DNA from 3 places in the Streptosporangium vulgare genome. Region 2 is predicted to be linked to each of the others. Evidence: riboswitches for the same ligand, from Rfam matches in the RefSeq annotation. Region 2 holds a riboswitch; each other region holds the start of a gene.
What was found. Region 2 has a riboswitch for cyclic di-AMP ahead of ACFFRH_RS10120 (hypothetical protein). Riboswitches for the same ligand answer to the same signal wherever they lie in the genome.
Positions count from the first base shown of each region.

Region 1 (7,006 bases), on a different contig from region 2:
TTCCCGGCCTTTCCCCGGTCCTGACGTTCCGCGCCCCGCCCCTCCGGCGCGGCACCGGCCGGTTCTAGGCTCCCTCACATGAGCGAGAAGCTGATGGCCCGCTGGCGATCCCTGGCCGGCCTCGGGGCCGACCCCCTCGGCAGCGAACTGATCACCCGGTACGACGAGCCGCACCGCAGGTACCACACGACCGCCCACCTGGAGTCCGTGCTCACCCACGTCGACGCCCTCGCCGGCCACGCCGAGCATCCGGACCTCGTACGGCTGGCCGCCTGGTTCCACGACGCCGTGTACGACCCGCAGCGCGGCGACAACGAGGAGCGGAGCGCGGGGCTCGCCGAGCGGGCGCTGCCGGAGATGGGGCTGTCGGCGGAGGCCGTGGCGACGGTCGCCCGGCTGGTCCGGCTGACCGTCACGCACGACCCCGCGCCCGGCGACATGGACGGGGCCGTGCTGTCCGACGCGGACCTGGCGATCCTGGGCGCGTCCGCCGAGGTCTACGCCCGCTACGCGGCGGCCGTGCGCGAGGAGTACGGCTTCGTGCCCGACGACGCGTTCAGGGCCGGGAGGTCCGCCATGCTGCGCTCGCTGCTCGACCTTCCGGCGATCTTCCGCGTCGCCGATCTGGAGGAGGCGGCGAGGGCGAACATCGCGGCGGAGCTTGAGCGGCTGTGAGCGACCGCGAACGGTTAGTCACCAAAAATCAACAACATCCCGCCTTGTTGTCGTGGTAATTTGGTGGAATCTGGTGGATTAAGGGGAGCGGGGAGGGCGGGGCGATGCTTGCCCAGCAGCGGCAGCAGGCGATCCTGGAGAGGGTGCGCAGTAGCGGCGGGGTCAGGGTCGCCGATCTCGTCCGGGAGCTCGGCGTGTCCGACATGACGATCCGGCGCGATCTCGAGGTGCTCTCCGAGCGCGGCCTGGTGGAGAAGGTCCACGGCGGCGCCACCGCCGCCGGGCCCGGTTCGACCGAGGAGCCGGGCTTCGCCGCCAAGTCGGCGCGCCAGCAGGCGGAGAAGGAGACGATCGCCCAGCACGCCGCCCGGCTCGTCCGGCCCGCCACGGCGATCGCGCTCTCCGCGGGGACCACGACCTGGACGCTCGCCCACCACGTGGCCGACGTGCCCGAGCTGACCGTGATCACCAACTCGGTCCGGATCGCCGACGTCTTCCACCGCTCCCCCAGGGCCGACCGCACGGTCGTGCTGACCGGCGGGGTCCGCACTCCCTCCGACGCCCTGGTCGGCCCGGTCGCGGTCTCGGCGATCCGCGGGCTCCACGTCGACACCCTCTTCCTCGGCGTGCACGGGATGAGCGCCCGCGCCGGGTTCACCACCCCCAACCTGCTGGAGGCCGAGACCAACCGCGAGCTGGTCGCCTCCGCGCACCGCCTGGTGGTGCTCGCCGACCACACCAAGTGGGGCACGGTCGGCATCAGCACGATCGCCCAGCTGGCCGAGGCCCACATCGTGGTCACCGACTCCGGCCTGACCGAGGAGGCCCGCGAGGAGCTCGCCGCCTCGGTGGGCGAGCTGATCATCACGGAACCCCAGCGAGAGAGCGAGATCGCCGGCCGATGAAACGCACGATCACCCACCTGGCCGACGGCCGGGAGCTCATCTACTTCGACCGGCGCGACGACGCCGACCGCGGGGCGGTCGACCAGCGTGACCTGCCGCCCCGCCCCGCGGCCTCCGAGCTGCGCTACGACCCGCTCACCGAGGAGTGGATCGCGGTGGCCGGGCACCGCCAGGGCCGCACCTTCCTGCCCCCGGCCAGCGAGTGCCCGCTCTGCCCCTCCACTCCCGGCAACCTCACCGAGGTGCCCTCCTCCGACTACGACGTGGTGGTCTTCGAGAACCGGTTCCCGTCGTTCTCCGCCCAGCCGGGCGAACACCGGGAGATCGGCGGGCTGAGCGAGGTCCGTCCGGGGATCGGCAGGTGCGAGGTGGTCTGCTTCACCTCCGAGCACGACTCCTCGTTCTCGCGGCTCTCCCCCGAGCAGGTCGAGCTGGTCATGGAGGCCTGGGTCGACCGTACGGCGGAGCTGTCGGCGACGCCCGGCGTGGAGCAGGTGTTCTGTTTCGAGAACCGGGGGGCGGAGATCGGCATCACCCTGGCCCACCCGCACGGCCAGATCTACGCGTACCCCTACGTGACCCCGCGCACCAGGCTCACCCTCGGGGCGGCCGGGCGCCACCGGGAGCGGACCGGCGGCAACCTGTTCGCCGACGTCCTGGCCGCGGAGCGGGAGGCCGGGGTCCGGGTGGTGGGCTCGAACGAGCACTGGACGGCGTTCGTCCCGGCCGCGGCGCGCTGGCCCGTGGAGGTGCACCTCTACCCGCACCGCCAGGTCCCCGACCTGGTCGCGCTGGAGGCCGAGGAGCGCGCGGCGTTCGGCCCCCTCTACACCGACGTGCTCCGCCGCCTCGACGGGCTGTTCGGCGTGCCCATGCCGTACATCGCGGCCTGGCACCAGGCGCCGGTCTCCACCGGCCGCGACCTGTCGTACGCGCACATGGAGCTGTTCAGCATCCGCCGCGCGCCGGACAAGCTGAAATACCTCGCGGGGTCGGAGTCGGCCATGGGCGCCTTCGTGAACGACGTGTCACCCGAGGGGACAGCACACCTTCTGCGCTCCGTTGTCACGAACTGATTACCGCTCGGTCTCGGCTTGAGGTCGCATGACCTGCTGTTTACCACTACTATCCTTCCCACATCAGCTTTAAACGCTGATTTGCCTAATCCCGGGCACCTTGCCCGGGAGCCGGGGAACCACCGCACCTGGGGTGAAACCACTTCGGTGGAAGGGCTTCCTCCAGCCCGAACCCGTCAGCTAACCCGGTAGGCGTAAGGAGAGGAGAGTTCGTGGCGGCCCCGTCCCCCACGTTCCGTCGGCATGCCGCTCTGGTCCTCTGTCTGAGCTCGATCGCGGCGTTCACCATCGGTGCCCCCACCGCGGGAATCGCGGAACCCAAGCCGACCGAGGCCAAGCTCCGCGCCGACCTGGCCAAACTCGGCAAGAAACTCGACGGGCTGATCGAGACCTACGCGGCCAAACGCGAGTCTCTCAGGAAGGCGCAGAAGGCCGAGGCCGTCGCCAAGCAGAACCTGGACAAGGCCGAGGAGACCTACGTCGAGGCCAAGAGGCAGGTCGACTCCATCGTCCAGCTCCGCTACCAGACCAGCAGCAGCGGAGGGCTGCCCGCGCTGATGTTCTCCGGCGACATGGGCGCCGCCGCGGTGATGGAGCAGCTCACCGCCCAGCAGAGCGCCTACCTGGAGGGCTTCGCCGGAAGCCTCGAACGCAGGAAGAAGGCCTCGGAGACGGCGTCCAGGCTCACCGACGAGATCCGCGACGAGGCCAAGGAGGTGGAGGAGCAGCGCGAGAAGGCCGAGGACGTGATCCGGGACGTCAAGGACAAGCTCGACCGGCTCGCCCCCACCGGTTCCGGCCGCCGCTCCGACGGCAGCTGGGCCCCGCAGCTGCCCACCGGTGCCGACAACATCACCGACCGCACCCGGATCATGCGCGACGCCGTCATGCGGCGCTTCAGCCTGCCGTACTCCGTCGGCTGCTACCGGTCCGCCAACGACGGCGGCGAGCACCCCCTGGGCCGCGCCTGCGACTTCATGATGAGCACCGGCGGCACGATGCCCTCGGCCGCCAACATCGCGCTGGGCGACGAGATCGCCGCCTGGGCCATCAAGAACAAGGCCAGGCTCGGCGTGAAGTACGTGATCTGGCGCCAGCGCATCAACCACGGCTCCGGCTGGCGCTTCATGTCCAACCGCGGCGGCATCACGGCCAACCACTTCGACCATCCGCACATCTCGATGTACTAGTGCCACGAGGCGCTGACCTGCGATTTCTCTACCGGACGCCCCTCTCAGGGCACATCCCGGGATCCGCGGCACTCCCCCAGGCGCCGTCGATCGCCTTGCGCATGCGGTCCTCGCTGGACGGCATGAGGTGCGTGTAGGTCCGCAGGGTGAAGCCGGGGTAGGTAGCGGTGCTGCCGTTGAGCGTGGGCTTGGGCAGGGTGCGCGGAGCGTCGATCTGGGCGGCGATGTCACCGGTCTTGCTCTTGATCGCTTCGGTGTTGCCGCCGGCGGACAGCGTCAGGCCGCCTTCGGCCGCTTTGGGCTTGATGATTCCGTCTGCCTCGACGAGGGTGGTGTCGACCGGGGTGAAGCCGTCGCCGCCTGCGTTCTTGACCCGGACGGGCTCCAGGTACTGCTCCATCCGCAAGATCTTGCCGTCGGGGTTGGCGTAGTAGGTGGCGCGTTCCGAGCGCAGTGACTCGATCTCGATGCGCCGGTTGTCCTTCTTGGCCTGCGCCAGCGCTTTGCCGGTGGGCGTGGCGGGGGCGCTCGGCGGGGTCGTGGGAGCGGGAATCGTAGGGGGTGGCGGCGTGGGGTCCTGGGCGATCGCGGGCGCGCTCATCAACGAGAGCGGCATGGTCAGGGCCGCGATCAGGGCAGCGCGACGGCGCGTCCGGCTGGGTGAGCCGGAGGCTGTTCGTGATGGATTCACTCGATCCTTTCGAACACATGTGTGAAAACAGAGGGGCCATCACACGTGTCGCGCCCCTATCTAAAGATCCTTTTCAGTAGCGGGAAGAAGGGTTCCGTCACCACCGAATTCGCGGAGCGAGCAGAGGGTTTGCGCCGTGGTCACCGACCGAAGGTCGGCACATCGTCCATGCGCGCCGTCGGGGCAGCGGTGTACGTCTGCTGCGGCGCGGGACCGTTGATCGGCTTAAATCAGCTTCATTTATCAACTTTTCGCGTACTGGAGATCATCGGATTCCATATGGCCAATGAAAAGTGCCGTCAGAGGTTGACAGCTGCTCACCGAAAGGGACACAGGCGCGCATCCGATCACCTGCGGCGGCGGTTCGCCGCTACGGCGCCGGACGTGCGCCGGTACGCAGACGGTAACGAATCCCGCCGGCGATTCCCTCGGCGTCGGCGTACGGCCCGGAAAGTCGATCAAACTGAGGACGCCGCCTGTTCGTGAAGGACTCCAGCTGCGGTCAAGGCTCTCCGTATGGCCGCTGCCACGAGAGTCTGCCGCACGGTCATCGTTCGCTCCCCGAGCCAGGCATCGGGTCGAGAGCGGGGAGGCCCCACCAGGAGAACCCGCCCCTGCCCCTCGGTCGGCTCCACCGTAGGTCGGTCGTCATGGCGGATCAGATCTCGATGCCCCAGTGCTGCGGCGGGCCGATCTGGCGGATGCGTGCCGGCCCTCGTGGAGGCGGGCCGTCTCGCCGCTCCGGTCCAAGGTCGGCGAGCGTTTCGAGGTGCGTCGGCGGGGTTTTCCCGGTGTCCACCGGCGTGCCCCGCGCAGCAGGGCCCGGGAAAATCCGGCTGGTCAGCCCCATCCGCGAACCTTCGCCCGATCTGCCCTGGCCGATCTCGATGACTTGGGTCAAACTTGTGGCGACCGCGCTCATGGAGTGTCGAAAGCATGACAGTCGGTAATGGTGTCGTGAATTCCTGGCCAGTGGGAGCCCAATGGAGATCTTGATCACCGTCGCAGCGAGTGAGGCAGCGGACGAGTTGCGTGATTTGCGGTCCTGGCTGGCGGAGGAGCCGGAGTTACGCGGGCGGGTGGGCCTGGTCGAGGCCGAGCCGACCGCCGGGGCGCTCGGCCCGGTTCCGGAGATGCTGCAGGTCGCCTTCGGCGCCGGGGGCGCGCTGGCCACCCTGGCCGGAGTGGTGATCGCCTGGCTGGGAAACCGCGGCGGTGAGGTGACGGTGAAGCTCACCCGCGGCGAGGCGGTGGCGGAGGTGAGCGCCAAGGGCGTCAAGTCCCTGGATCTGGCGCAGGCCCGCGCGCTGACCACCCATCTGGCCGAGGTGCTCAACAACACCGATGGTCTCCGCGAAGACGGGTGAGCCACCACCGGCTTCCATACGCGCCGGGATTGGCCGCCGGGCCGGCGACTCCCGCTGCGGGCAATTAAGCTCGATCCGGCTGTGGGCCTCTCCTTCAACGACACGGCGACCCGCTCGATCTCGCCGTCCGCGGCGTCTATGAACTCACCGCCTTGATCAAGCATCAGCCCGAACGTACGCGATGCCGGCCCGCGCCGCCCGAAGACCTCATCACCGAGACCAGCCCGGTGATCCTCGGCCCGCCGTGACGCCCAGCGATCTCGCCCACTATCGCGTTATCCGAAAATCGATATTCGGACCATTGCCGCGCCTTGCCGAGTTGGCCTTTTGTTATCTCGGATAGCACATTTCATATACCGGCCGCAGTAAATTCGGATTAGATGCCAAACATCTGTTATGAGTGGACGAAGCGTCCACACATGGTGCGGGGCCGTTGACGGAGGAGTTCCCTTGGCCGTTCAACTCGCGCGGGTCGTGGACGCTACCGGGGCTCGAGATGAGAGCCGATGAGCCGCACGGCCTGATGCTGGCCCGGCCGGGCGCCCGGGTGCTGCTGGTCGGATCGGGTGCCCATGTGGCCGGATCGCGGCTGCAGGCCGTGCCCGCGGTCGAACGAACGGTCGCCGACCTGGGTCGCTGCCTGATAGAGCGGGCCCACCTCGATCCGGCCCACCTGACCATGCTGACGAACCCGAAGGATCCCCAGGAGTTCGGCTCCGCACTGGTCGAGGTCGTCGACCAGGCCGACGACGTCCTGATGTTCTACTACGTGGGCCACGGTCTGGTCAGCCCGCGTGGAGAACTGCACCTGGGCACCCGCTCGACCGTGGACCTGACCCAGGGGATCGCCAGTCATCAGGCGCTGCCCTACTCCACGATCGGTGACGTGCTGTCGAGGTGCCGCGCGCGGCTCGTGCTGATCGTGTTGGACTGCTGTTTCTCCGGACGGGCGCAAACGGTGATTCAGCCGGGCATGGACCAGGTGTTCGCCGCCACCCGGCACGGCAGCTATGTCCTGGCCGCGGTGGGACGGAACGAGACGGCATGGGCGTTGGACGGTGAGCGGCACACCGCCTTCTCCGGGGCGCCGATCACTGTGCTG
Region 1 is NZ_JBHMBS010000022.1:19,539-26,544, forward strand. Features, by position in the region: gene ACFFRH_RS32905 (HD domain-containing protein) at 79-675, shown strand; gene ACFFRH_RS32910 (DeoR/GlpR family DNA-binding transcription regulator) at 780-1,580, shown strand; gene galT (galactose-1-phosphate uridylyltransferase) at 1,577-2,656, shown strand; cyclic di-AMP (ydaO/yuaA leader) riboswitch at 2,729-2,865, shown strand; gene ACFFRH_RS32920 (coiled-coil domain-containing protein) at 2,869-3,846, shown strand; gene ACFFRH_RS32925 (hypothetical protein) at 3,875-4,447, opposite strand; gene ACFFRH_RS32930 (hypothetical protein) at 5,196-5,459, opposite strand; gene ACFFRH_RS32935 (effector-associated constant component EACC1) at 5,521-5,904, shown strand; gene ACFFRH_RS32940 (caspase, EACC1-associated type) at 6,401-7,006, shown strand, end outside.
Region 1: another riboswitch for cyclic di-AMP. It lies ahead of ACFFRH_RS32920 (coiled-coil domain-containing protein); the one in region 2 lies ahead of ACFFRH_RS10120 (hypothetical protein).

Region 2 (7,006 bases):
CCCGGTGCCCTGGACGCGATCCTCATCGATCAGACCAGCGGGACCGCGGTGGCCGCCGGCGGTGCGAGCCGTCACGCCGACGTGGAGAGGTCGGCCGCGGGGCTGAGCGAGACCCTGCGCGCGACGCTCGACGGGCTCGCCCTCGCCTCGCCCGGCGGCACGGTCCGGATCAACGACATGATCGTCACCACGGACGGCGGCCACCATTTACTGCGGCCGCTGGAAACGCCTTTCGACGGTCCCCTCGTCATTTACGTCAGGCTCGATCCCGAACGCTCGAACCTGGCACTCGCCCGCCACCGTCTCCAGGCCCTTTCCGGCCGCCTGATATCGACGTGAGACCATGCCGAGCGTCGAGAACATCCTCAGCGGGCTCGCCGGCGACCACGCCACCGGCTCCCTGCGGCTCGGCAAGGCGGGGGTCATCTACCTCACCGACGGCCGCGTGACCTACGCCGAGAGCGCGGCCGCCCCCCGGCTGGAGGACCTGCTGGGCACCTGCCGCGGGATATCCGCCCACGCCGTACGACAGGCCAGGCAGGCCGCCGGCGGCCGGCGGCCGGACCCGCGGCCGTCGGGGGGCGAGCGGCTGGTCGCGCAGGGCCTGCTCACCAGGGGGGAGCTGGAGTTCTGCGTGCTGAGCACGGTGCTCGACGCCGCGTACTTCCTGCTGCAGGCCACCGGGCACCGGCCCAGGTTCCGGCGGGGAGAGCTGCACTGGCTCGGACCGCAGTGGTACTTCGACGCGACCGGCCTGCTCCGGGAGTGCGAGCGGAGGAAGGCGCAGTTGGAACAGACCTGGCCGTCCGCGGAGCTGGACACGCTCCCGGTCGTCCCGCTGGGGCGCATCAGCGCCCAGCGGGTGGTGCTGAGCTCGCTCCAGTGGGAGGTGCTGGTCGGCGCCGACTCCACGGCGACCCCCGCCGACCTGGCACGCAAGCTGGGCCGGCCCGCGTACTCGGTGCTGCTCGCCGTGCGGCAGCTCGCCGCGTCCGGACTGCTCCGCGTCCCGGAGCCCGGTCCGGTCGTGGCTCCCGGGGCTCCCGTAGCCCCCGGAGCTCCCGTAACCCCCGGGGCTCTCGGGGCACCGGAGCCGCTGCCCCGGCGGACGAGGGGCGCCACGGAGATCCCGGCGGCCGGTACGGGCTCTCCTGAGACGCCGGAGTGGCTCCCCAGGGCGAACGGGGACCCCGCCGACGTCAACCTGCTCATCCGGCTCAGGAACGCATTGGAGGCGATGACTTGAGCCCGGTCACATGCCGATAAGGCTGCGGACGCTGAAGCTGATCGGAAGGAGGATGCCGGTGGAACTGCGCGAGGAGATACGGCGCGAGATGGCGGCGCTGCGAGAACGCATACCCGACGTGAACGGGAGCATCGCGTGCAGCGTCGACGGTCTGACGATAGCGAGCGACCTGGACAGAGACGCCGAGCAGACCGGCGCGCTCTCCTCCGCCGTGCTGGCCCTCAGCCGCCGGATGACGAGCATGGCCGGCAAGGGCACCTTCGAGGAGACGTTGATCTCCGGCACCAACGGTTACGCGGCGTTCTACGCCGCCGGACCCAAGATCGTCCTCACGGTCCTGGCGCGCCCGGGGACGAACCTCGGGCTGCTCCGGCTGGAGGGCCGCAAGACGGCGGCCAGGCTGGCCGCCGTCAGCTCACGCATATCGATATCCCAGTGAGGAGACAGCAATGGGCAACATGGACATCTCGCTCAAGGAGATGATGACGATCGACGGTGCCATCGGCTCGGTCGTCGTCGACTACAACAGCGGGATGGCGCTGGGCGCCCTCGGCGGATCCAAGGACCTCGACCTCCAGGTGGCGGCCGCGGGCAACACCGAGGTCGTGAAGGCCAAGATGCGGACCATGGAGTCGCTCGGCCTCAAGGACGGCATCGAGGACATCCTCATCACGCTCGGCACGCAGTACCACATAATCCGCCCGATCTCGGGCCGGAGCGGCAAAGGGCTGTTCCTCTACCTGGCCCTCGACCGGAACCGGGCCAACCTCGCGCTCGCGCGGCACGTCCTGCGCGGCATCGAGGAGAAGCTCGAGGTGTGATCCCTCCGGTGCGGCCCGTGCCCCGGGAGGCGCGGGCCGCACCGGAGCCCTCCGGGAGCGCCACGGAGCCTCCCGGGAGCGCAGCCGGACCTTCGTGGAGCCCCACCGGAGCTTCGTCGGAGCCTGGTCGAGGAGAACGAGGAGAACGCGAGAAACAGGGCGTGCCGGGGGTCACCGCCCGGAGTCCGCGGAGACGGTGAGCTCGTCGATCGCGTCGACGAAGGCGGGCCAGAGCTCGGCGGGCAGGTCGTGGCCCATGCCGGGGAAGGTGATCAGCCGGGCGCCGGGGATCGCGTCGGCCGTGGCGATCCCGGCGGGCAGCGGAACGAGCGGGTCGTCCTCACCGTGCAGCACGAGAGCCGGAACCGCGAGCTCCCCGAGCCGGGGCGCACGGTCGCCGGAGGCCATGATCGCGGCCACCTGCCTGGCCGTGCCCGCCGGGTCGTACGACCGGTCGTAGCCCAGCCCGGCGATCTCGGCGTTCCACTCCCGGTCGAACGGGTAGCCGGGCGAGCCGACGGCCGCGCAGTTGTCGAGGGCCCGCCGGACCGCGCTCTCGCGGTCGGGCGTGAAGGCCGGCAGGAGCACGTCCGGGTCGGTCAGCAGGGCGGCCCGCGGGCTCGGGGTGGACATGATCGAGGTGAGGCTGCGCACCCGGCGCGGGTGGCGGATCGCGAGTGACTGCGCGATCATCCCGCCCATCGAGAGGCCGATCACGTGGGCCGTGTCCCAGCCGAGCGCGTCGAGCAGTCCGGCGGCGTCGTCGGCCATGTCGTCCAGCAGGTAGGGGACCTCCCCGCTCCCGTCCAGGGCGGGCGTCCCCGCCCCGTCCAGGTGGGTGCTCTCGCCGCTGTCGCGGTTGTCGAAACGCACCACGTGGTACCCGCGGCCGGCGAGCAGCGCGCAGAACCTCTCGTCCCACTGGATCAGCTGGCAACCGAGGCCCGTGATCAGCAGGAGGGGACGGGCCCCCGGGGAGCCGAAGGTGTCGTAGGCGATCTCGATACCGTTCGCCGGGGCCCGCAGAGTCATGGCGCTCCTACCGTCCTTGCTGGTTCCGCGGGACAGAATGCCATTCGGGGGAAAGCGGGCCACCGGCGGGGTGAGGTCTCCGGCGGAGGATCTCCGGCAAGGGGTCTCCCGCAGGAGGGCTCCCGCAGGGGGTCTCCGGCAGAGGGTCTCCGCGGGTCGAGGCTCTGCGGGTCGGGGCTCCGTAGGTCGGGGGTCGGGGGTCGGGGCTCCGGGGGGAGCTTCTACGGGACGGACTCTCCAGCGGGGAGAGCTCCGGCCGGGGCGGTCCGGCGGGGCAGGGGCTCCGCCGGGGAAGCCGGAACGGGGGAGCTCCAGCGGGGCGCAGGCCCCGGCTCAGCTCTTCCCGGCGCCGATCTCGGCGGCGCGGGCACCGATGGCGGCCACGCCGGCCGGGAGGTGCATGGAGGCGGGCTCGACCATGACCTTGGGCTTGCCGGCCCACGGCCGGACCGCGGCGCTCGCCAGCTGGGTCTGCACGCCTATCCCCAGCTCCTGGGCCTTGGCGAAGACGACCGTCGGGGGCTTGGCCGGGCTGGTGTCCCTGCGGTTCCAGGCACCGGTGGAGAACGCGACGGGGTGGTTCTTGATCCCCGTACCGCCGCCCCACTTGGTGACCACGTACTTGATGTCGATGTGGCCCATGCCGCCGTTGCCGTCCACGCCGAGCGTGCCGGCGTTGAACCTTCCACCGGTCAGGTCGGCGAAGGTCTTGGCGTCGATGTCGATCATGATGCCCTGGTTCGAGGGCGAGCCCGGACCACGGTCACCGACGAAGAACTTGGCCTTCTTGCCCTTGTAGATGAGGTAGCCCTCGGTGAGCAGGGGCCAGCTCGGGCTGGCGATCATGCCCTTCTGCATCGGCCTGCCGCTGGCGGGCAGCCCGGTGTCACCGGCCCGGCCGGAGGAGTCGTCCCAGAAGTAGGAGGCCGTGGTCGCGCCCTGGAGGAGAACGGTCTCGGCACTGGCCTTCGCCACGCCGACCTCGGGGTCGGCGGTGGCGGCGAAGCAGGTGGCGGCGGGCAGCGCCAGGGCGACACCGGCGGAGGCGAGGACACTCGCACCGACCAGGGCTGCGGCCGCGAGACGCTTGCCGCGGGGATTGTCGTTCTGCCAGGTGGACTTGCTCAGGCCGTTCTTGTGCATACCAAAGAAGAGGCGCATGGAGAAAAGGCTCTTTCGCGAGGGAACGGGGCAGCCATGTGCGACACACCGGAGGGGTGCACTGGCGGGAACGCGCTCGTCGGAAAAGGGGGCGTAGCCGGAATCTCAGGCAATCGCTACGCGGAGCACGATCTGGAGGATGCCGCGGTCGGGGCGGCGGGGGGGTCGGGGGGGACGGGGGAAAAGTCAGGTGGTCGGCGCGGACACGGGGTGCACCGACGTGGTAACGCGGTGATCCATGAGGGGATCTCCTCTCCATCTCGTCTACCGGGTTAGCTGACGGGTTCGGGCGGTGGAGTTGCCCTACCGCCGCGCGGTCGCGGCGGATTCACCCCGGAAACGTGGTTCCCCGGCTCCGGAGCCCGTACGGGCTCTCGGGATTCGACGTCGGCCGGCCGCTCCCTCTTGTGAAGGGCAGGTCGCCTACCGATAACCCTGGACACTACCCACCAAAACCGGACAAAGCAAAGCAAACACCATGAAAACCCCAGAAGATCTACCTACAACCTTCAAGGAAGCCTCATCGATCGCCCCGTCAGACCAACACCCGTCCTACCAGCACGGATGTCTCCCCCATGCCGGGAATCGCCTCCGGAACCCCGTCCCCGGCCCCGTTTCCCGGCCTCGTTTCCCGGCCTCGTTTCCCGGCTCCGTCCCGGCACCCGCTCCAGAGGCTCCGCTCAGTCCCACCAGAACGACCAGGCGTTCCTGCCCTTGATCTGCTCGGCGTAGTCGATGAGGTTCCCGGCCCCCTGGATGATGCTGTCGGGGCAGAACGTCCAGTGCTCCGCGGCGACGTGCAGGGCGTGCTCCGAGGTCGTCGGGGGCGCGGCGACGCTGAGGTCGAGGGTGTTGAAGCCCATGCCGACCACCCGTACCCCGAACCTGTCCTCCCAGCTCCGCACGACGGCCGCGAGCGGGACCATCCACTCGTTGTGGTTCAGGGCGCCCTGCCAGCCCATGACGGCGAGGGCGTCGGCCCCGCGCTCGACCGCGACGAGCCCGAGCGGGGTCCTGCGCTCGGCCACCAGCCCGGCGTACCAGTCGGCGACCACGCCGGGGTCGGCGGCGAGCCTGCCCGAGGGGGCCGGGCCGGGACACTCGGGACCGAAGGGGTCGAGCAGTTCGAGCTGGTCGAGGTTGGCCCTGGCGATCCAGTCGGACCACACCTCGGCCATGAACGCGGCGGCGTGGTAGTTGTCGATCTGACCGGCCGTGTCCGGGGCGATCTGGCCGGCCGACCAGGGCTGGACGGAGTCCTCCAGCAGCACCGGCCACAGGCCCGACCGCTCGTGCTGGGCCCTCAGCCGGGCCCAGTACTCGCCGGAGACCGCCACCTCGCTGAGCCAGAACGCCGGACGGCGACGGACGGCGAGCTGAGCGTAACCGGGGTCGGGCCACACCACGTCCCCCGGTGGCAGCTCCACCGAGAGCCTCCTGACCACGCCCTCCCCGGTCTCGCCGCCGCCCTCGCTCCCGTCGGCCCCATCGGCGAACAGCTGACCCAGAACTGGCGGAAGTCGCTCACTCTCGCAATCGCTCATCTCTACCGATCCGATCCTGGCCACGGACCAATTTTGGCCTGTCAACCATCCCGAGGGACAGTTCTGCCCTGGTCCAGGCAAAAATTATCGGTATCGCGGAGAACGGAACCGGGTGGGTACCCGCCCGTCCCCGTCCCGTCCGGTTGCCCGCGGCCGGTTGTGCAGTGCAGAACGTTGTGCTGCAAAGTGGCCGCGGGGCGGCGTACTCGCCTACCTTGACCAGGTATTCGATTGCCGGATCACCATGGGAGGCCGCGATGGGTGGGCCCGCCCCCGAGCGCAACCAGTCGGCCTCGCTCCGCCGCGCCCTCGCCGTCCTCGCGCACGTGCGCGACCACGCGGGCGCGGGCCACGGCCTGTCGCTCACCCGGCTCGCCGAGGCGCTCGACCTGTCCAAGAGCACGGTGCTCCGGCTCACCGCCCCGCTCATCGAGGCCAGGCTCCTGGAACGCGACCGCAAGAGCGGCGCCTACCGGCTGGGCAGCGGCGCCCTGCGCCTCGGGCAGGCGTACCTGTCCACCCTCGACCTGCGGACGGTCGCCGCCGAGGAGTCGCACCGCCTGATGGCGGAGGTCAGGGAGACCGTCCACCTCGTGGTCTACGACCCGCCCGACGTGGTCTACATCGACAAGGTCGAGAACGAGACCAACGTGCGCATGGCCTCGCGCATCGGCAGCCGCAACCCCGTCTACCGCACCGCCGTGGGCAAGGCGATCCTCGCCTGGCAGCCGGAGGAGGCCGTCGAGGAGATCGTGGCCGCCGGGATGCCGCACGTCACCCGGTACACCATCACCGACGCCGCGCGCCTGCGCGCCGAGCTGGGCCGGATCCGGCAGCGGGGCTACTCGGTCGACGACCGGGAGAACGAGCCCGAGGTGCGCTGCGTCGCGGCGCCGATCTTCAACCACAACGACGTCGCCACCTCGGCCATCTCCATCTCGGGTCTCACCTCCCGGATCACCGCCGCACGGGTGCGAGACCTGGGTCCCCTGGTGGCCGAGGCGGCCCTGCGCATCTCCAGAAAGCTCGGCTCGACCCGATGATCGACGAAGTCAGCCCGCCGACTCCCTAAGGACCCGTTTTCCATGACTGACCTGGTAACGCTCGGTGAGAGCATGGCCCTGTTCACCGCGCGGCGCACCGGCCCGCTCAGGCACGCCCGCGACTTCGGACTCGGCGTGGGCGGCGCGGAGTCGAACGTG
Region 2 is NZ_JBHMBS010000004.1:123,625-130,630, forward strand. Features, by position in the region: gene ACFFRH_RS10095 (roadblock/LC7 domain-containing protein) at 1-339, shown strand, start outside; gene ACFFRH_RS10100 (hypothetical protein) at 344-1,246, shown strand; gene ACFFRH_RS10105 (roadblock/LC7 domain-containing protein) at 1,299-1,685, shown strand; gene ACFFRH_RS10110 (hypothetical protein) at 1,696-2,067, shown strand; gene ACFFRH_RS10115 (alpha/beta fold hydrolase) at 2,239-3,099, opposite strand; gene ACFFRH_RS10120 (hypothetical protein) at 3,433-4,260, opposite strand; cyclic di-AMP (ydaO/yuaA leader) riboswitch at 4,507-4,657, opposite strand; gene ACFFRH_RS10125 (DUF4253 domain-containing protein) at 4,941-5,804, opposite strand; gene ACFFRH_RS10130 (IclR family transcriptional regulator) at 6,062-6,847, shown strand; gene ACFFRH_RS10135 (sugar kinase) at 6,890-7,006, shown strand, end outside.

Region 3 (7,006 bases), on a different contig from region 2:
GCAACGTCGCCCAGGCGCACTCCGCGCTCAAGGGCGGCGAGTGGAAGCGCTCGAAGTACACCGGTGTGGAGCTCGACGAGAAGGTCGTCGCGATCCTCGGCCTCGGCAAGATCGGTCAGCTGGTCGCGCAGCGCCTCCAGCCGTTCGGTGTCGAGCTGATCGCCTACGACCCCTACCTGCAGCCGGCCCGCGCCGCGCAGATGGGCGTCCGGCTGGTCTCGCTGGAGGAGGCCCTGAGCGAGGCCGACTTCATCACCGTGCACCTGCCCAAGTCCAAGGAGACCATCGGTCTCATCGGTGACAGGGAGCTCCACACGGTCAAGCCGAACGTCCGCCTCATCAACGTCGCCCGCGGCGGCATCATCGACGAGAACGCCCTCTACTCCGCGATCAAGGAGGGCCGCGTCGCCGGCGCCGGCATCGACGTGTTCCCGAAGGAGCCGGTCACCGACAGCCCGCTCTTCGAGCTCGACCAGGTCGTCGTCACCCCGCACCTGGGCGCCTCCACCCACGAGGCCCAGGAGAAGGCCGGCACCCAGGTCGCGCGCAGCGTGAAGCTCGCGCTCGCCGGGGAGTTCGTGCCGGACGCGGTCAACGTCCAGGGCGGCGCCGTCGCCGAGGACGTCAAGCCGGGCCTGCCGCTCGCCGAGAAGCTCGGCCGGGTGTTCACCGCCCTCGCGGGCGAGGTCGCCACCAAGCTCGACGTCGAGGTGCGCGGCGAGATCGCCTCCCACGACGTCCGCGTGCTGGAGCTGGCCGCGCTCAAGGGCGTCTTCACCGACGTGGTCGAGGACTCGGTCACCTACGTCAACGCCCCGCTGCTGGCCAAGGACCGCGGCGTGTCGGTCGAGCTGATCACCAGCTCCGAGAGCCCCGACTGGCGCAACGTCGTGACGGTCCGCGGCGTCCTCGCCGACGGCCGCGCGGTCTCGGTCTCGGGCACCCTGTCCGGGCCGAGGCAGATCACGAAGATCGTCGAGGTCAACGGCTACCAGATGGAGATCGAGCCGACCGACCACCTGTCGTTCTTCACCTACACCGACCGGCCCGGCATCGTCGGCGTGGTCGGCCGCATCCTCGGCGACCACTCGATCAACATCGCCTCGATGCAGGTGGCCCGTGACGTCAAGGGCGGCAAGGCGCTCATCGCGCTCACCGTCGACACCGCCATCCCGGCCGAGGTGATCGACCAGATCGGCTCGGAGATCGGCGCCGACAGCGGCCGATCGGTCGACCTGGCCGACTAGCCGGAACGGCTCATGTGGCCGGCGGCCCCGGGGGCGGGGGGGGGGCCGGAGACCGGGGCGGCGGCCACATCTCGTCTCAGCATGTGAGAAGTGTGTACACCGGACGAGACGGTGTTTCCGCGGCCAGGTAGCCTGGATGAAATGCGCCAGGTTCTCGTAATTCCTACCTGCCGCGGCGAGGCCTGACAGGGGCAGGCCGGCGACTCGCCGCGGTGTCGTGGCGCGTGCCGGCTCCAAGCCCCCGCCGCCGGTCCGTGATCCGGACCCGCGACATCAGGCCTGGTCGGAGTCCCGACCGGAGTCTCGACCATCTTCCTTGCTGGCATGCGACCGAGACGAGATTCGCCATGTACGACATGTATCCCTGGAACCGTCCCGACGAGACCGAGAACGAGGCCACCGACGCGCTCCAGACCGCTCTGGACCGCAGGGACAACGGTGGTGCCCCCACCCGCTGAACCCGTTCTCGCCGCCGGGGTCTCCACGGCCTCCCGGCGGTGATCCGCCGGCGTGTCTCATCCGCCGGTCTCGGTCGCGAGCTCGACCCGCCTGGCCAGCTGAACCCCCTGCGGGTCGGGGCGCACCGCGCCTGCGAAGGAGTCGCGGCGCCAGGAGTCGAGTTTCTCCTCCTTGACCACGTCGCCGGTCCGCGGGGCGTGAACCATGTAACCGGGCTTTGTGATCATGCCTACGTGGCCGAGGCCGCTGAAGAAGACCAGGTCACCGGGCTTGAGATCCTTCCAGGCGATCTTCTTGGAGAAGGCGGCGTACTGGTCGTTGGTGACGCGGGGGAGCTTGATCCCGGCGGCGCCGTAGGCGCGGAGCATCAGGCCGGAGCAATCAAATCCGCCGTGGCCGGTGCCGCCCCAGACGTAGGGCGTTCCACGCTTGGACATGGCCCACTTCACGGCTTTCTGCCAGGCGGGCTTGACGGCCACGGCCTTCAGGGCCTCTTTCAGCGCGGGGGCGTTGAGTGCGGCGGGCCCGGGGGCGGGGGGAGGAGAGGCGGCCAGGGCGGCGGGTGAGGTCGCGCACACCGCGGCGCCGGCGACGATCATGGATGCGGAGATGGACAGGACGCGGGGGAGAACTGTGCCGGACAGGATGGTTCCTTCCATAAGGCCGGCCGGGTGAGCTGTCGGACTCGGGCGTGGAGGCCGCCCTACGGCGCGAGAACGCGCTGATTCGCCCCAAGGAATCCACCTGATGACGGCCGGGAACGGCGCTCCGGGGGAGGAGCGGGGTTCCCGGGGTCAGGTAGATCCCGTAAAGAGTGGTTCCCCGGCTCCGTACGGGCCCGGTAAGGGGAGGGCCCGTACGGATTAGGCAGTGATGTGAATGGGAGGACCATAACCAAACCTCACGAAACGGTCAATACCTAGCAAAGAAGGACAAAGTGATCAGGCGGCTCGCCGGGCGGATGCGTCCGGGGAATGAGACCGGTGTTCGATCACCGAGACGGACCGGTAAGGTGCCTGCATGGATTCGCGTAACATTCGCCTGGCGGTCATCCCCGGGGACGGAATCGGAGTCGAGGTCGTCACCGAGGGACTGAAGGTCCTCGAAGCGGTCGGCACGAAGGTGGAGACCACCACCTACGACCTCGGCGCCAAGCGCTACCACGAGACCGGCGAGACCCTGCCCGACACGGTCCTCGAAGAGCTGCGCGGATACGACGCGATCCTGCTCGGCGCGGTCGGCGACCCCAGCGTGCCCCCGGGCGTCCTGGAGCGCGACCTGCTGCTCAAGCTCCGCTTCCAGCTCGACCACTACGTGAACCTCCGGCCGGTCAAGCTCTTCCCCGGCGTCGAGACGCCGCTGGGCAAGGCCCGCCCCGAGGACATCGACATGATCGTCGTCCGTGAGGGCACCGAGGGCCCGTACGCCGGGGCGGGTGGCGTCATGCGCCGGGGCACGCCGCAGGAGATCGCCACCCAGGAGTCGCTGAACACCGCCTACGGCGTCGAGCGCGTCGTGCGCTACGCCTTCGACAAGGCGCAGGGCCGCCCCCGCAGGAAGCTGACGCTGGTCCACAAGACCAACGTGCTCACCTACGCCGGTGACCTCTGGGCCCGCACCTTCGACCGCGTCGGCCTGGAGTACCCCGACGTCCAGACCGACTACTGTCACGTCGACGCGGCCTCGATGTTCTTCGTCAGCCAGCCCGAGCGCTTCGACGTGATCGTCACCGACAACCTCTTCGGCGACATCCTCACCGACATCGGCGCGGCGATCGCCGGTGGCATCGGCCTGGCGGCCAGCGGCAACGTCAACCCCGACCGCACCGCGCCGAGCATGTTCGAGCCGGTCCACGGCAGCGCCCCCGACATCGCGGGCCAGGGCAAGGCCGACCCGACCGCCACGATCCTGTCGGTCGCCATGCTCCTCGACCACCTGGGCCTGGCCGCCGAGGCCGCCAGGGTCGAGCAGGCCGTCGCCGACGACCTGGTCGAGCGGCCGGCCGGCCGAGTCGGCCGGACCACCCGTGAGATCGGCGACGACATCACCGCCCGAGTAGCCGGCTGAGGAAGCCGCCCTCCTCGACCCCGACGCGCCCGGCGGCTCACCTGAGCCGCCAGGCGCGTTTTTGTTTCTCCAGCAGTGCCGGTTTTCGGCATGGATGGAGTAGTTTCCCGTTACCCGGTCCGACGCAGAATGGACCCAAGGGTAAGCCAGACACCAAGAGAAGGATCCGTGCGATGACCACCGCTCAGAAGCTCAGCTTCGACGTGCAGCTCTCCGACCACGCTCGCACCGCGGCAGAGCGCGAGCAGGTACTGGCGAGCCCGGGGTTCGGTCAGGTCTTCACCGACCACATGATCTCGATCGACTACACCGAGGGGCAGGGCTGGCACGACGCCAAGCTCGTGCCGTACGGCCCGCTCAGCCTCGACCCCGCGACGTCGGTCTTCCACTACGCGCAGGAGCTCTTCGAGGGGCTCAAGGCCTACCGCCAGGAGAACGGCTCGATCGTGACCTTCCGGCCGGAGGCGAACGCCGCGCGCTTCAACACCTCCGCGGCGCGGATGGCGATGCCCGAGCTGCCCGAGGAGACGTTCGTCGAGTCGCTGGAGCTGCTCGTCCAGACCGACCGGGAGTGGGTCCCGACCACGCCGGGACACAGCCTCTACCTGCGCCCCTTCATGATCGCGACGCAGCCGGCGCTCGGTGTCAACTACCCGTCCAGGACCTACAAGTACATGGTCATCGCCTCCCCGGCGGCGGCCTACTTCGGCGGGGGAAAGGCCGTCACGGTCTGGCTCTCCACCGAGTACACCCGCGCGGCCCCCGGCGGCACCGGCTTCGCCAAGTGCGGCGGCAACTACGCGGCGGCCTTCGTGGCCCAGCGCCAGGCCGTCGAGCAGGGCTGTGACCAGGTGGTCTGGCTCGACGCGGGCGAGCACCGCTACGTCGAGGAGATGGGCGGGATGAACCTGTTCTTCGTCTACGGTGACCGCCTGCTCACCCCCGCGCTCACCGGAACGCTCCTGCCCGGCATCACCCGCGACTCGATCCTCTCCTTCGCCTCCGATCTCGGCCTCCACACCGAGGAGGGGCGCCTGTCGGTCGAGGAGTGGCAGCGGGGCTGCGAGACGGGCGAGCTCACCGAGGTCTTCGCCTGTGGCACCGCCGCGGTGGTCACCCCGGTCGGCTCGGTCAAGGGCGCCGACCGCGCCTGGACGATCGGCGACGGCACCCAGGGCCCCGTCACCTCGAAGATCCGCGAGGAACTCGTGGGCATCCAGTACGGGTCCCGTCCCGACCCGCACAGCTGGGTTCACAAGATCTGCTAGTCCCGTACGAGGAAGATCCGCAGGGGACCGGTCGGCCGAGGTGTCCACCGGTCCCGTACGGGGGAGCCTGCGGGGCCGGTCGGCCGAGGTGTCCACCAGCCCCCGTACGGGGGCCCGCGGCGAGGTCCGCGGGGGCCGGTCGGCCGAAGGGGGCACCGGTCCCGCGCGGAGAAGACCCGGCCGCCCACCCGGGCGGGCCTCCTGCCGGGCGGATCTAACCTTCGACCAGCTTGCCGGTGTCGATCGTGAGGTCCCAGGGCGCGGGGAGCTCAAGTGGCTCTCCGAGGATCACCTGGTGTTGCTGCTGGTATCCACGCTCTCCGGGATGACTGAGCAGCCGGGCGAGATTCTGGGTGGCGTCGATCACCAGATAGAGCGGGACACCCGCGATCGCGCAGTTCTCGGGCTTGGTGACATGGTCGTCGTCGCGGCTGCTGGGGGAGACCACCTCCACGACGAGCAGCGTTTCCTCGGCGTAGACGTTCTCGTCGTCCCACATGCGGGGAAATTTCGGCACGACGAGGAGATCGGGCCGATAGTGGTCTTTCTGAACCCCCAGGAAGAGCTTGACGTCGTATACGGGGTGCCAGCCCTGCGCCGTGGCGAACGGGATGAGCTGGATCAGCAACTGCAGGATGACCTTGGCGTGGTTGAGCGTGGGCAACTCCCTCACCACGATCCGGCCGTTGATGAGCTCGACCTTGCGGTCGGGCCACTGATCGCAGGTCTTCTGGTAGTGCCGTTCGAGCTCCTGGTGGTTGGTGGACATGGGCTTCGCCTCGCGACGGTCCAGGGTCTTGGCCATGAGGTCATCCTTCCCTCCGCGCGGGTGAGCGCAACGCGTTTTCCACGTCACCCAAAGTAATCGTAAAGATTTCTCCGTGTCCGCGATTCGGGAAAGTTCTCGTCAGTGCTTTCGAATCATGGTGAGGCCGTCGGCGATGGGGAGCATGATCGAGGTGACCCGCTCGTCGGCGCTGACCATGTCGTTGAACTCGCGGATGTGCCTGACGGTCTCGTCGTCCCTGCTGGGGTCGGCGACGTGGCCGCTCCACAGGGTGTTGTCGACGAGGATCACCCCGCCGGGGGCCAGGCGGGACATGAGGATCTCGTAGTAGACGGGATAGTTGACCTTGTCGGCGTCGATGAACGCCAGGTCGATGGCCGGGTGTTCGGGAAGCTCGCGCAGCCGCTCGGCCGCGGGGCCGATCCTCAGCTCGATGCGGTCGGCGACCCGTGCCTTGTCCCAGTAACTCCGGGCGATCGCCGTCCACTCCTCGCTCACGTCGAAGCAGGTGAGCCCGCCGCCGGGGGCGAGCCCGCGGGCGAGGCAGATGGAGGAGTATCCGGTGAAGGTACCCACCTCCACCGCGTTCCTGGCGCCGCCGAGCTGGGCGATCATGGTGAGGAAGCGCCCCTGGTCGGGGGAGATCTGCATCGACGCGCTGTTGCCGGTCAGCTCGCGGGTCTCGAGGGCGAGCGCGTCGAGGACGTCGTCGGGCTGGGTGGTGTGCGCGAGCAGATACTGCCCCACGGTTGGGTCGAGATAAGTCGCCTTCATAGGGCCCATTCTCGCCCGTGCGGGAGGGCGGCGGGGGCGATTCCGGAGCGTGTCCGGGCACGTCCGGGCACCTCCGGGCTCTGTGCGGGCTCGGTTCGGGTCCTGTCTGTGGCCCGTACGGGCGCCGTTCAGGTCCTGTCGGGGGCCTGTCCGGGCTCGGTTCGGGTCACGTCTGTGGCCTGTGCGGGCGCCGTTCAGGTCCTGCCCGGGCCGTGTACCGCTCGTGCGCGGCTCGTTCTGGTCCGTGCCCGAAGACCCGCCCAGGGGCCTGTCCGGGCCCTGTCCGGACAGGCCCCCGGGCCGCTTCCCGGGCCGCTTCCCGGGCCGGTGGCCGGGCCGTGCCGACACGTCGAGGGTCTCGGATCCTGAGATCGATGTGTCAGATGGTGTCGGCGTATGGCAGA
Region 3 is NZ_JBHMBS010000019.1:117,339-124,344, forward strand. Features, by position in the region: gene serA (phosphoglycerate dehydrogenase) at 1-1,247, shown strand, start outside; gene ACFFRH_RS31250 (C40 family peptidase) at 1,763-2,365, opposite strand; cyclic di-AMP (ydaO/yuaA leader) riboswitch at 2,353-2,586, opposite strand; gene ACFFRH_RS31255 (3-isopropylmalate dehydrogenase) at 2,727-3,773, shown strand; gene ACFFRH_RS31260 (branched-chain amino acid aminotransferase) at 3,947-5,041, shown strand; gene ACFFRH_RS31265 (Uma2 family endonuclease) at 5,256-5,846, opposite strand; gene ACFFRH_RS31270 (O-methyltransferase) at 5,949-6,602, opposite strand.
Region 3: another riboswitch for cyclic di-AMP. It lies ahead of ACFFRH_RS31250 (C40 family peptidase); the one in region 2 lies ahead of ACFFRH_RS10120 (hypothetical protein).